DNA from 4 places in the Streptomyces sp. NPDC016845 genome. Region 1 is predicted to be linked to each of the others. Evidence: riboswitches for the same ligand, from Rfam matches in the RefSeq annotation. Region 1 holds a riboswitch; each other region holds the start of a gene.
What was found. A riboswitch is a leader RNA that binds a small molecule or an ion and turns the genes downstream of it on or off. The one in region 1 is predicted to bind cyclic di-AMP.
Positions count from the first base shown of each region.

Region 2: it holds a riboswitch for cyclic di-AMP, as region 1 does, so the genes downstream of both, ACH4RC_RS34075 (M23 family metallopeptidase) here and ACH4RC_RS00555 (M23 family metallopeptidase) in region 1, are expected to answer to the same signal.
Region 3: it holds a riboswitch for cyclic di-AMP, as region 1 does, so the genes downstream of both, ACH4RC_RS24130 (transglycosylase family protein) here and ACH4RC_RS00555 (M23 family metallopeptidase) in region 1, are expected to answer to the same signal.
Region 4: it holds a riboswitch for cyclic di-AMP, as region 1 does, so the genes downstream of both, ACH4RC_RS10530 (NlpC/P60 family protein) here and ACH4RC_RS00555 (M23 family metallopeptidase) in region 1, are expected to answer to the same signal.

Region 1 is NZ_JBIRPI010000001.1:133,403-136,639, reverse strand. Features, by position in the region: gene ACH4RC_RS00565 (HPr family phosphocarrier protein) at 1-75, shown strand, start outside; gene ACH4RC_RS00560 (GntR family transcriptional regulator) at 203-889, opposite strand; gene ACH4RC_RS00555 (M23 family metallopeptidase) at 1,152-1,940, opposite strand; cyclic di-AMP (ydaO/yuaA leader) riboswitch at 1,953-2,124, opposite strand; gene ACH4RC_RS00550 (M16 family metallopeptidase) at 2,379-3,237, opposite strand, start outside.
Region 2 is NZ_JBIRPI010000022.1:21,652-24,888, forward strand. Features, by position in the region: gene ACH4RC_RS34070 (aldo/keto reductase) at 1-130, opposite strand, end outside; gene ACH4RC_RS34075 (M23 family metallopeptidase) at 179-1,222, opposite strand; cyclic di-AMP (ydaO/yuaA leader) riboswitch at 1,234-1,392, opposite strand; gene ACH4RC_RS34080 (PP2C family protein-serine/threonine phosphatase) at 1,559-2,659, opposite strand; tRNA gene ACH4RC_RS34085 (tRNA-Met) at 2,843-2,916, opposite strand; gene ACH4RC_RS34090 (hypothetical protein) at 3,002-3,237, shown strand, end outside.
Region 3 is NZ_JBIRPI010000010.1:101,074-104,310, forward strand. Features, by position in the region: gene eno (phosphopyruvate hydratase) at 1-952, opposite strand, end outside; gene ACH4RC_RS24130 (transglycosylase family protein) at 1,225-1,938, opposite strand; cyclic di-AMP (ydaO/yuaA leader) riboswitch at 1,943-2,135, opposite strand; gene ACH4RC_RS24135 (transglycosylase family protein) at 2,272-3,237, opposite strand, start outside.
Region 4 is NZ_JBIRPI010000003.1:41,626-44,862, forward strand. Features, by position in the region: gene ACH4RC_RS10525 (hypothetical protein) at 1-22, shown strand, start outside; gene ACH4RC_RS10530 (NlpC/P60 family protein) at 92-1,327, opposite strand; cyclic di-AMP (ydaO/yuaA leader) riboswitch at 1,335-1,521, opposite strand; gene pcrA (DNA helicase PcrA) at 1,708-3,237, shown strand, end outside.

The sequences.
Region 1 (3,237 bases):
GGCGCGGACGCCGCGCTCGACCGGCTGGCGAAGCTGGTCGCCGAGGGCCTCGACGAGCTGCCCGAGACCGTCTGATCTGTTTTTCACGGCGCAGCCGCGCGATTCCTTTCGGGACGCGCGGCTTCGTCGTTTTCGAACTTCGGCCCAATTCGGTCCCGCGATAAGCGAAGAATTCTCCACCACTTTGTATACGGGCTTTCTGTTAATTCCGGAGCCTCGCCGTGTTTACGGCATGTTGCGAAGTCCTCACCGGGCCGCCCGCGCGCGGGACCCGCAGTTTGTGGGCCGGCGCGGTGCGTTCGGCATGGCGGGCGGTCAGCGTGCGGGCGCGCTCGGCGTCACCGCGCGCCACGGCGTCGACGATGGCGCCGTGCTCGGCCCAGCACTCGGCCGGCCGGTCCGGGCTCTCCACGGCGTACATCCACGCGATCTTGTGCCGGAGCTGAGCGAGCAGGGCGATCAGGCCGGGGCTGCCGGAGGCCTGCGCGAGCGTCTCGTGGAACCAGCCGTCCAGGGAGCGCAGATCCTCGTCCCGGTCCGCCCTGGAGCGCTCCTGACCCAGCCTGACCAGGCCGCGCAGGACTTTCAGATGGGCCTCGGTGCGGCGCTGCGCGGCCCGTGCGGCGCCCAGCGGTTCGATCAGCAGCCGGACCTCCAGGAGGTCGGCGGCCTCCTGTCCGGTGGGTTCGGCCACGCACGCGCCCGCGTGCCTGCGCGTGACGACGAACCCCTCGGCCTCCAGGGTGCGCAGCGCCTCGCGCACGGGCACGCGCGAGACCCCGTAGCGGCGCGCGAGCAGCTCCTCGGTGAGCCTGCTGCCGCGCGGGTGGACGCCCGTGACGATGTCGTCGCGAATCGCGGTGCATACCGAGTGCGCGGGAATCCGCATGCTTCGACCTCCGCTATTGATCCCCGCACAAAGCGGTTGACCGACGCCCTTGCGGGCGCGCTCACAGCAACTTCGCTCCGACTCTATTCCACGGTTCCCGAATTTCCGACGCCGGACCGGAATTCAGGGATAACTTTTGGCCAGACGGCAAGGACCGGACGGCCGGGAAGTCGGCGGGCGGCCCGGTCGCACGCGAAAGCCCCGGCTCGGTGAGCCGGGGCTTTCAGGGCTTGCGGGCCTTGCGGGGCGGTTGCCGCGTACGTCAGACGTTGACGCCGTGCGAACGCAGGTACGCCAGGGGGTCCATGTCGGAGCCGTACTCCGGGCTCGTACGGGCCTCGAAGTGCAGGTGCGGGCCCGTGACGTTGCCGGTGGCGCCGGAGAGGGCTATCTGCTGGCCGGGGGTGACCGCCTGGCCGACGGAGACGCCGATGGAGGACAGATGACCGTACTGGGTGTACGTACCGTCGTTCATCTTGATCACGATGTTGTTGCCGTACGCGCCGCCCCAGCCGGCCTCGACGACGGTGCCCGCGCCGACGGCGTGCACGGACGTGCCGCTCGCCGCGTGGAAGTCGATGCCGGTGTGACTGCCGGAGGACCACAGGCCGCTGCTCGCCTGGTAGCCCGTGGAGACGTACGAGCCGGAGATCGGCGCGACGAAGCTGTTGAGCAGGCGCTTGCGCTCGGCCTCGCGGGCGGCGCGCTCCTTGGCCTCGCGCTCCTTGGCGGCCTTCGCCTCGGCCTCGCGCTTGGCCTCCTCCGCCTTCTTCCTGGCCTCGGCCTCGGCCTTCGCCTTGGCGGCGGCCGCGTCGGCGGCCTTCTGCTGGGCGGTGGCCTGCGCGTCGATCTGGGCGGCCAGGGAGTCGCCGATGGCGATCGCCTGGGTCAGGCCGTTCTGCTCGGGGGCCGCGGGGGCGGCGAGCGCGGGGGCGGCGAGGCCGCCGACGACACCGGTCGTGGTGAGCGCGGCGACGCCCGCGACCTGCGCGGTGGTGCGCGTGATGCGGCTCGGACGACGGTGCTTCCCGGTGGCACGGGTGAACGCCATGCGGTGGCTGATCCTTTCCTTCCCTCTCGCCTACCGGGTTAGCTGACGGGTTCGGAGCAGGAAGGTCTCCTACGGGCCCTCTCCCCTGCCTCACGGCCGGAAGAGCGCCCGATTCACCCCAGGGACTGCGGTGGGTCCCCGGCTCCCCTGGCTCGCGCCGTGGGGGACTCGGCGATGACTGTCCGGTGTCGCGGGCGCGACGCATGTCTGGCGGACAGCCGCACTGACGCTAAGGGGCACCACATTTGTTCGACAAACGGATCCCGGCTTTTGTAGCGCACACCACAGGCCAGACGGGCAACCTCCGTACCAAAACGGGCATATACGGGAACTCGTGCCGACCCACGCCAATCCGTGCCGACTCACACCAAGAGAGCCCCGGCGGCCGTGGTGGCCGCCAGGGCTCCGTGGGACGAACCGGGGCGTACGGGGCGGGGGTCAGCCCGCGACGACGGTCACCTCACCGATGCCGAGAGCCCTGACGGGCTCCGCGATCTGCGCGGCGTCACCCACGAGGACCGTCACCAGGCGGTCCGCCGGGAAGGCGTTCACGACGGCGGCGGTGGCCTCCACGGTGCCCGTCTCGGCGAGCCGGCGGTACAGCTGCGCCTGGAAGTCGTCCGTCAGGTGCTGCTCGTCCTGGTCGGCGAGGGTGCTCGCGACGGCCGCGGCCGTCTCGTACTTGAGCGGCGCCACCCCTACCAGGTTCTGCACGGCCGTGTCCCGTTCGGCGTCCGTGAGACCCTCGGCGGCCAGGGTGCGCAGCACCTTCCACAGGTCGTCGAGCGCGGGTCCGGTGTTCGGGGTGTCCACGGAGCCGCTGATGGCGAGCATCGCGGCACCCGTCCCGTCCGGCGCGGAGAGCAGCACCTGGGAGAAGGCCCGCACACCGTAGGTGTAGCCCTTCTCCTCGCGCAGGACGCGGTCCAGGCGCGAGGTGAGCGTGCCGCCCAGGCAGTACGTGCCGAGGATCTGCGCGGCCCACACGCGATCGTGCCGGTCGGCCCCGATCCGGCCGATGAGCAGCTGCGTCTGCACCGCGCCCGGACGGTCCACGATGATGACGCGGCCGGTGTCGTCGGCGGTGACCGCCGGGACCGGGCGGGGCTCCGTGGTGTTCCCGGTCCAGGCGCCGAGCGTGTCCTCGAGCAGGGCGTCGAGGTCGGTGCCCGCCAGGTCGCCCACGACGACGACCGTGCCAGTGGCGGGGCGTACGTGCTTCTCGTAGAAGGCGCGTACGGCGGCCGCGTCGATGGCGGCGACGGTCTTCTCGGTGCCCTGGCGCGGGCGCGACACG
Region 2 (3,237 bases), on a different contig from region 1:
CGGTGTAGGCGTCGAGCACATCGAAGGAGGTGGCCTCGTCGGCGGTCCAGCCGAAGACGTTGCCGCCGAGGGCGAGCGGGAAGACCTCCAGGTCGCAGGAGCCGAGCTTGCGCAGGGGAGAAGAAGTCATGTGGTCATTCAACGCCCCCGCGGAAGCGAGTGTTCGGTCATACGGCCGTCAGAGTGCCAGGCCCTTGCCGCGCAGCCAGGCCGCCGGGTCGACGCCGGTCGCGTCCCCGCCGGGGTGGACCTCCAGGTGGAGGTGGGCTCCGGTGACGTTGCCGGTGGCGCCGACGCGGCCGATGACGTCGCCGGTCGAGACCTGCTGGCCGACGCTGACGTTCATCGAGGACTGGTGGCAGAACCACAGCTCGGTGCCGTCGTCGAGGGTGAGGATCGTGCGGTAGCCGTACGCGCCCGCCCAGCCGGCCTCGGTGATGGTGCCGCCGTGGATGGCGTAGATCGGCGTACCGGTGGAGGCGGCGAAGTCCAGGCCCGTGTGGTAGCCGGAGGACCACATGGAGCCGGGCTGCCCGAACGTTCCGGTGAGCGTGTAGGAGGCGACGGGGAGCTTGAAGCTCCTGGCCAGCTTGGCGAGGCGCTCGGCCTCGGCCTTCTTCTTGGCCTCCTCCTCCGCCTTCTTCTTGTCGGCGGCGGCCTTGGCCTCGGCCTTCTCCCGCTTCGCGGCGGCCTCCTCGGCGGCCTTCTTCGCCGCGGCCTCCTCGGCGGCGGCCTGCGCCTTGGCGTCGGCGGCGTCCTGCTGCGTCTCGGCCTGCTGCATGATGCGGGTGCGCAGCGCCTCACCGGCGTCCGCCTGCCCGCCGCTCATGGCGGTGAGCGGGGCGGTCTCGGCGGTGTCGGCGGAGGGGGCGGGGTCGTCGGCCATGAGCGCGCCCACGCCGGGCAGCGACGTGGCCTCCGGCAGCGAGTCCGTGACCGCGGAGAGGTCGGGCAGGGATATCTGGACGGCGGGCTTGCCGCCCTGCGCGGTGGCGATGCCGCCCGCGCCGACGGCGGCGATCACGCCGACGCCGAGGACCGTGGAGCTGCGCGCGAGGCCGCCGCGCTGGCGGGCCACGCGGTGCTTGCCGCGGACGGGGCGGACGGACTCCTCGGTGGGGTTCCACTCGTCGAAGCTCGTGCGCGGGGCACCGAAGCCGCCGTCGTCGGCCGGCTGGGCGGGGTACCCGGAGAGTTCGGGGGCAGGACGGTTCGACGCCACGGGGGCGCTCTCCTTTCCTTCCTTCTCGCCTACCGGGTTAGCTGACGGGTTCGGAGCAGGAAGGTCTCCTACGAGCACGGTCCGGCGCCCGGAAAGCGTCGGAACGATGCCTGATTCACCCCAAGTTGGTGGTTCCCCGGCTCCCTTGCGGGATTAGGCGCGTGCGCACGGAGCCGTCGCTTGTGACGGCTGGGACGACCGCGCTGCGTTATCGAACGTTAATAGACAGCGGACAGTAATTCCAAGCCGTTCCTGCCCCGTTAAACCTCACAGTTTCTGACCTAGTGTCAATTGTTATGCGGAGCGACGCCGTTCGGTCACCCCTGGTGACGTCGATCAAGGACGGCGGACGGCCAGCAGCGCCATGTCGTCGCTGGCCCCTCCCCCGGTGTGCAGACGCACCTCGTCGGCCAGCGTCGCGAGAAGCTCGTCGGGCCCCGGGAAAACGCGTCCGGTGAGCCGGGCCGCGGGGTCGTAGAAGATGCCCTTCGCGTCCCGCGCCTCGGAGAGCCCGTCCGTGTAGAGCAGCAGCGTCGCCGCGGGCGGGAACTCCGCCTCGGTCGCCCGGTCCGGCCAGGAGCCGAGCTCGCCGAGGCCGAGCGGGAGCGCCGCCTCGGCGGGGCTGATCACCCGGACCCGGCCGTCGCCGTGCAGCACGACCGGCTCGGGGTGGCCGCGGTTGAGGATGCGCAGGAGATCGCCGCCGTGCGGGATCTCGGCGAGCACGGCGGTGGTGAACCCCTCGAAGTCGTCGATGCCGCGCCGCCGCGACCCCTCCCGGGCCAGCGCCCGCTCCAGGCGCTGGGCGACCGCCTCCAGGCTGTCCTCCTGCTCGGCGGCCTCCCGGAACGCCCCGATGACGACGGCGACGGCGGCGACCGCGCCCATGCCCTTGCCGCGTACGTCGCCCACGACCATCCGTACGCCGTGCGGAGTGTCCTGCACCGCGTACAGGTCGCCGCCGATGAACGCGTCGGCCTGCGCCGCCTCGTAGCGGGCCGCGATGGCGAGACCCCCGATCCGTCCGGCCGGGCGCGGCAACACCGCGAACTGGGCCGCCGCCGCGATCTGCCGCGCGGAGGCCAGCTCCTCGTCGCTGCGGCGCTTGATCCGGTTGATGAAACAGGCCAGGAGGCAGACGGTGGCGACGGTCGCCATCTCGGTGTAGACGCCGCTGTGGAACAGCTCGTATCTGAGGTGTACGGCGACGATGGCGGCGATCGAGGCGACTCCGGCGGCGATGGTGCTGCCCAGCGAGAAGAACGGGGCGGCGACCAGCGGCGCCGCGCTGAAGAGGGGCGAGCCGGCGAACCCGGACGGCGTGCAGTACTCGTAGACCGCGCCGCCGATGATCAGCAGCAGGGGCAGGATCCGCAGGAAGAAGGGCGTGCCGGGGGCGTCCGCCGGATGCCTGTGCCGCCCTCCTCGCTGCCCCACCACGTGTCTCCTGCCGTCCGCGCCCGCTGTCCGGCGTCTCACCAAAGGGTTCCCGGGGAGGAGGCCGGGGGGCGACCGGTACTGCTCCGTCCGGGTCAGGGCGGGAATGCGGGAAGGGCCGCGCAGGCGCGCCGAAAACGGAACGAGGCCGGAATCTTGGAAGATTCCGGCCTCGGCCTTCAGTAGCGGGGACAGGATTTGAACCTGCGACCTCTGGGTTATGAGCCCAGCGAGCTACCGAGCTGCTCCACCCCGCGTCGGTGAACACAACACTACGCCATCAGGGACGATGAATGCCAATCGCGCCCGTGTCCGGCGCCTCCCGAGTGGCGTTAAGAGGACATGACCTCAACACGACGAGCCCTCACCGCTGTCCTGCTCGCTGTCGGCGCCACCGCGATCGTGGCCCCGGCGGCGCAGGCCGACACCACGCCCAACGCGGCGGGCAACATGATCTCCCCGACCGCCACGCTTGACGCGGTCACCACCATGGCCATCCCGGCCGCGCACCGTGACGAGGTGCCCCGCACCGCCGAACAGCTCCAGGGCCTCAACCAGCTGAACAAGCTGAGCGAGCT
Region 3 (3,237 bases), on a different contig from region 1:
CCGGGTTGGTGACGAACAGGTCGTCGCCGACGAGCTGCACCTTGTCGCCGAGCTTCTCGGTGATGGTGTTCCAGCCGGCCCAGTCGTCCTCGAACAGCGGGTCCTCGATGGAGACGAGCGGGTACGCGTCGACGAGCTCGGCGTAGTACTCGGTCATCTCGGCGGCCGAGCGCTGCTTGCCCTCGAACTCGTACACGCCGTCCTTGTAGAACTCGGAGGCGGCGACGTCGAGCGCGAGCGCGACCTGCTGGCCGGGGATGTAGCCGGCCTCCTTGATCGCTTCGAGGATGAGGTCGAGCGCGGCGCGGTTCGACTCCAGGTTCGGGGCGAAGCCGCCCTCGTCGCCGAGGCCGGTGGACAGGCCCTTGGTCTTCAGCACCTTCTTGAGGGTGTGGTAGACCTCGGTGCCCCAGCGCAGCGCCTCGGAGAAGGACTCCGCGCCGATCGGGGCGATCATGAACTCCTGGATGTCCACGTTGGAGTCGGCGTGCGACCCACCGTTCAGGATGTTCATCATCGGGACGGGCAGCAGGTGCGCGTTCGGACCACCGAGGTAGCGGAACAGCGGCAGGTCGCTGGCCTCGGACGCGGCGTGCGCGACGGCGAGGGAGACGCCGAGGATGGCGTTGGCGCCGAGCGAGCCCTTGTTGTCGGTGGCGTCCAGGTCGAACATCGCCTGGTCGATCAGGCGCTGCTCGGTGGCGTCGTAGCCGACGAGCTCCGGGCCGATCTGCTCGATGACGGCGAGGACGGCCTTCTCGACGCCCTTGCCCTGGTAACGGTTGGGGTCACCGTCACGGAGTTCGATGGCCTCGAAGGCACCGGTGGAGGCGCCCGACGGGACGGCAGCACGACCCGTGCTGCCGTCGTCGAGGCCGACCTCGACCTCGACCGTGGGGTTGCCTCGGGAGTCCAGGATTTCCCGGGCTACGACGACGTCGATGGACGGCACGAGCATCTCCTTCTGGGATGTGACACAACAGCGCGGGCGGCTGGCCCGCACCCCTGAGCGTAACCGCCCCGGGGGCATCGGCCAGCCGACCGCCCGTGTTGTGGACAACGCCGATAGCGAAATGTTTCCTAACGGAACAAAGACGGCGACCCCCGTTCCGCACACGTGCGGCGGAACGGGGGTCGCCTGAGCGAGCGGCCCTGGACCCGGCGTCCGCCGATGCCGGGTCGTCTAACTCCGGGGCTCCGGGGGCTCCGGGAGCTCCAGGGGTCCTACTTGAGGTGCAGCTGCTGGCCCGGGTAGATCAGGTCGGCGTCGGCGACGATGTCCTTGTTGAGCTTGAACACCTTCTGCCAGTTGGTGCCGTGCGCCTCGGCGATCTTGCTGAGCGTGTCGCCGGTGACGACCTTGTACTCGCCGTCGCCCTTCTCGACCTTCTTGCCGGTCGGGGTGGTGACGGTGTCCTTCTTGGTCTCCTGCTGCGGCTGAGCCTGCTGCTGCGGCTGCTCACGCTGCTGCGAGCGGGTCGTCGTGGAGGAGTCCGAGCGCTCCTGCTGCTGCGGCTGGGACTGCTGCGAGGACTGCGACTCGACCGGGGCGGAGTTGCCGGTGGAGGCGCCGGACAGGCCCACGCCGCAGCTCGGCCAGGCACCCTTGCCCTGCGAGGCGAGAACCTTCTCGGCGACCGATATCTGCTGCGCCTTGGAGGCCTGGTCGGCGGAGGACGCATAGGCGGTGCCGCCGTACGCGGCCCACGTCGAGGACGAGAACTGCAGGCCGCCGTAGTAGCCGTTGCCGGTGTTGATCGACCAGTTGCCGCCGGACTCGCAGGAGGCGACCTGGTCCCACTCGGAGGTGGAGGCGGCGGAGGCGCCCGTGGCACCCATCAGCGGAACGGCGACGGCGGCACCGGCGACACCCGCGAGGGTGGCGACACGGACAGCCTTGGACGGGCGACGGTGCTTGCCCTTGCTGGAAAGCAGCATGAAGGAATCCCCTCACCGACGCCTACGAGGTGAGCTGTCGGGTTCGGACCAGTGAGTGTCCGGCCGCGCAACCTTGTGCGCGGCTTAACCCCAAGCCGGCGGACCGGCGCTTACCTTGGGTCCCCCGCTCCTGCCTACGGCGCTGACGCGTCGACTGTTCCCGTACGGACGTTGGCAGGATTCGGCGTGACGTCCGTCGGGGCCCGCTGTGGCGAGCGGTGACGACGTTAAGCAGTCGATCCGCCCGATTTCAAAGACGATCAGGGTGTTTGAGACTCATGTCTCACTCTCGCAAAAGTGGACATACGCGCCTCAACCCTCCCTATTTTTCAGTTACTTTTCATCCGTTTCGAGGCCAAGATCCAGACTCTGACCAGGAAGGATGAGATCCGGGTCGGTACCGACCGTCTTCTTGTTGAGGTCGTAGAGGGCATTCCACCCGCCGTCGACGTTCTGCGCGGCCGCGATGTCCGTCAGATTGTCGCCGGAGCGGACCGTGTACGCGCTCTCGGCGCGGACCTCCTCGCGGGAGGCGTGACGGCCTTCACCCTGCCGGGAGACGGCGGTGTCGTCGGCGGCGCGGTCGCCCCGGTGGCGGCCGGCGGAGGACGCGTCCGGGCCGGCGTCGGAAGTGGCGTCCGTCTGCCCCGACTTGCCCGACTCGCCCTCTTCGGCGGTGCCGCTCGGCTCGTCGCTCGCCGTGTTACCGGGGGTATCGCCGGTGGCTCCGGCCGACGGGGCGTCAGATGCGGGCGCGTCGGCGTCCCCGGAGGAGCCGGAGCCGGATGTGCCGCCGTCCGCGCCCGACCCGCGCGCCTCGGACGCGCCACTCGCGCCCGGGTCCTGGTGACTCTTCTCTCCATCGGAGGCCGAAGAATCCGCCGAGTCCGCTGAATCCGACGAGTCCGCCGAGTCCGAGGCGCCGGAGGAACCCGCGGAACCGACCGCGTCCGGCGACTGGGCGAGGCCGGACGGCCGCGGGGAGACGCTCACCCCCGGGTCCACCTCGGCCGCGTCGTCGCTCTGCGTCAGACCGGCCACGATCGAGCAGCTGGGCCACACGCTGGGCCCCTTCGCCTGGAGCGCCTTCTCGGCGACGGCTATCTGCTGCGAACGGCTGGCCTCGTCGGCGGTCGGGGCGTAGTCGAGGCCCCCGTACTGCTCCCACGTCTCCTGCGACAACTGCAGCCCGCCGTAGTAGCCGTTGCCCGCGTCGAGGCTCCACTGCCCACCGGACTCACACTCGGCGAGCTTGTCCCAGGTGGTGGTGGTTGCGGCGTTCGCGCCCGTCGCGGCGAG
Region 4 (3,237 bases), on a different contig from region 1:
CATCGCCGTGCTCTGGACCTGAGCCGCCTGCCCGAGCCGGGGTCGGCAGGTTCGGGCGGTGCCGCACCGCCCGAACCCGGCCCGGCCGCAGTCAGGCGGGCCGCACCACGCTGTGGATCGAGGACGTGCCGTCGTAGTAGATGGACTCCTCGCGGACGTACGCGCCCGGCTTCGGCGCGTGGATCATCATGCCGTCGCCGAGGTACAGGCCGACGTGGCTGATGTCGTCGTAGAAGAAGACCAGGTCACCGGGTTGGATGTCGGACAGCGCGACCGTCGTGCCGGACTCCACCTGGTCCCAGGTGGTGCGCGGCAACGAGATCCCGGCGGCCTTCCACGCCGCCTGGGTGAGCCCCGAGCAGTCGTACGAGTCAGGGCCCGTGGCGCCCCACACGTACGGCTTGCCCTCCTGGGACTTGGCGAACGCCAGCGCCTTCGCCGCCTTGGCCGCGTAGCCGGACGAGGTGCTGCCGGAGGTGTCCGACCCCGTGGACCCGGTGGAGCCCGACCCCGTGGACCCGGTGGAGCCCGACCCCGTGGACCCTGTGGACCCGGAGCCCGAGTCGGCCTGCTCCTGGGCCGCCTCCTCCGCCGCCTTGCGCTTGCGCTCCTCCTCCGCCTTCTGCTTCGCCGCCAGCTCGGCGGCCTTCTCGCGGGCCGCCTGCTCCTTCTTCTTCTCGATCGCGGCGAGCCGCTGCTTCTCCTCCGCCGTCAGCTCCGAGAGCAGCACGCGCGCGTCGGAGAGCTTCGACTGCACGCTCTGCTTCGACGTCCGCAGATCGGTCTGCGAGGAGGTGAGCTGTCGCAGGTTCTCCTGCGCCTCGGTGCGCTTCTTCGCGGTCGCCCGCTGCTGCTCCTGGTAGTCGTCGACGGCCTTCTTCTGGTCGGCCGTCATACGGCTCAGCAGCCGGTCCTGCGCGAAGTAGTCCTCGGGATCGTCCGCGAGGAACATCGTCGCGGTGTCGCTCATCCCGCCCGTCCGGTACTGCTCGGCGGCGAACCGGCCCAGCTCCTGGCGGGCCGTGTTCATCTTGTCGGTGCGCTTCGCGATGTCGTCGAGGAGTTTGTCGACCTGCCGTTTCTTGCTGTCGGCCTGCTCCTTGGCGGCGTTGTACTTCTGCGTGGCGGTCTCGGCCTGCCGGTACAGGCTGTCGACCTTCTTCCGCACCTCTTCGAGGCTCGGCTTCGCCGGCGCGGGCGCTGCCTGCGCGGTCTGCGAGAGGAGGGCGACCGAGGTGAGGGCGGCGGTCGTGATCCCGACCGCGGGGGTGGTGCGCAGGCCACCGGTCATCCGGGAGCGCGTGCGCGGCTTGCGGTGCGACGCCAAGGCTGGCGACTCCTTCCGTGGTCCGCCTACCGGGTTAGCTGTCGGGTTCGGGCGTACGGAAGGCTGCCCTACGGCCGGCTGCCCGCTGTCGTTGTCGCTGACGTCGACGACGGGCCTTCGGGCCGATTCACCCCAAGGTCGGTGGGTCCCCGGTTCCCTGCCTCACGGCGTACGGGACTCGGCGGGGGCTGCCCGCTCGCCGCGGCGCTCGCGGTCGTGGGGACGGACTGCCCGCGCAGCACCGTAGCCAACTCGTGTTGCTGCTGTGAAGGACGTTGTTCGATATGCCCGATACATTTTCGTGACCTTGGCGACAGTGAGGCGCCGAGTCCTGAAGGAGGGGGCGGGGTGTCAGTGGGTCCGCCTAGACTCGTACGGCGATGAGCAGCCTCTTTGACGACAGCTTCCTGGCGGGCCTCCAGAACCGGACCGATGGGCCCCCGCCGCCGCCCGACAGCGAGCACGAAGGACCGGAGCCCGAGCCGATCCCGGACGATCTGTTCGGCGGGAAGTTCGACGCGCCCCCGGCCAGGGACGAGTACTACCGCGGCGGCGCGCCCCGCCCTGCCCTCGACCCGGCGGCGCTGCTCGACGGGCTGAACGAGAACCAGCGGGCGGCCGTCGTGCACGGAGGCTCGCCCCTGCTCATCGTCGCGGGCGCCGGTTCCGGCAAGACCCGCGTCCTCACCCACCGCATCGCCTACCTCCTCGCCGAGCGCGGTGTGCACCCCGGCCAGATCCTCGCGATCACCTTCACCAACAAGGCCGCGGGCGAGATGAAGGAGCGCGTCGAGTCCCTGGTGGGCCCCCGGGCCAACGCGATGTGGGTCTCCACCTTCCACAGCGCCTGCGTGCGCATCCTGCGCCGCGAGTCGAAGAAGCTCGGCTTCACCTCGTCGTTCTCGATCTACGACGCCGCCGACAGCAAGCGGCTCATGGCCCTGGTCTGCCGCGACCTGGACCTCGACCCGAAGAAGTTCCCGCCGAAGTCCTTCAGCGCCAAGATCTCGAACCTGAAGAACGAGCTGATCGACGAGGAGGACTTCGCCAAGACCGCGGCCGACGGTTTCGAGAAGTCCGTCGCCCAGGCGTACGCGATGTACCAGTCGCGGCTGCGCGAGGCGAACGCCCTCGACTTCGACGACCTGATCATGACCACGGTCAACCTGCTGCGCGCGTTCCCCGACGTCGCCGAGCACTACCGGCGCCGCTTCCGCCACGTCCTGGTCGACGAGTACCAGGACACCAACCACGCGCAGTACGCGCTGGTGCGCGAGCTGGTCGGGCCCACGGAGGGGGAGGACGCCGACCCCGCCGAGCTCTGCGTCGTCGGCGACGCCGACCAGTCGATCTACGCCTTCCGCGGCGCCACCATCCGCAACATCCTCCAGTTCGAGGAGGACTACACGGACGCGACGACGATCCTCCTGGAACAGAACTACCGCTCCACCCAGACGATCCTCAGCGCGGCCAACGCGGTGATCGAGCGCAACGAGTCGCGCCGCCCCAAGAACCTCTGGACCAACGCGGGCGCCGGCTCCCAGATCACCGGCTACGTCGCGGACACCGAGCACGACGAGGCCCAGTTCGTCGCCGAGGAGATCGACCGGCTCACCGACGCCGGCGAGGCCAAGGCCGGGGACGTCGCCGTCTTCTACCGCACCAACGCGCAGTCCCGTGTCTTCGAAGAGATCTTCATCCGCGTCGGCCTGCCCTACAAGGTCGTCGGCGGCGTCCGCTTCTACGAGCGCAAGGAGGTCCGGGACGTCCTCGCCTACCTGCGCGTCCTGGCCAACCCCGAGGACTCCGTCCCGCTGCGCCGCATCCTGAACGTGCCGAAGCGCGGCATCGGCGACCGCGCCGAAGCCATGATCGACGCCCTCTCCCAGCGCGAGAAGATCTCCTTCCCG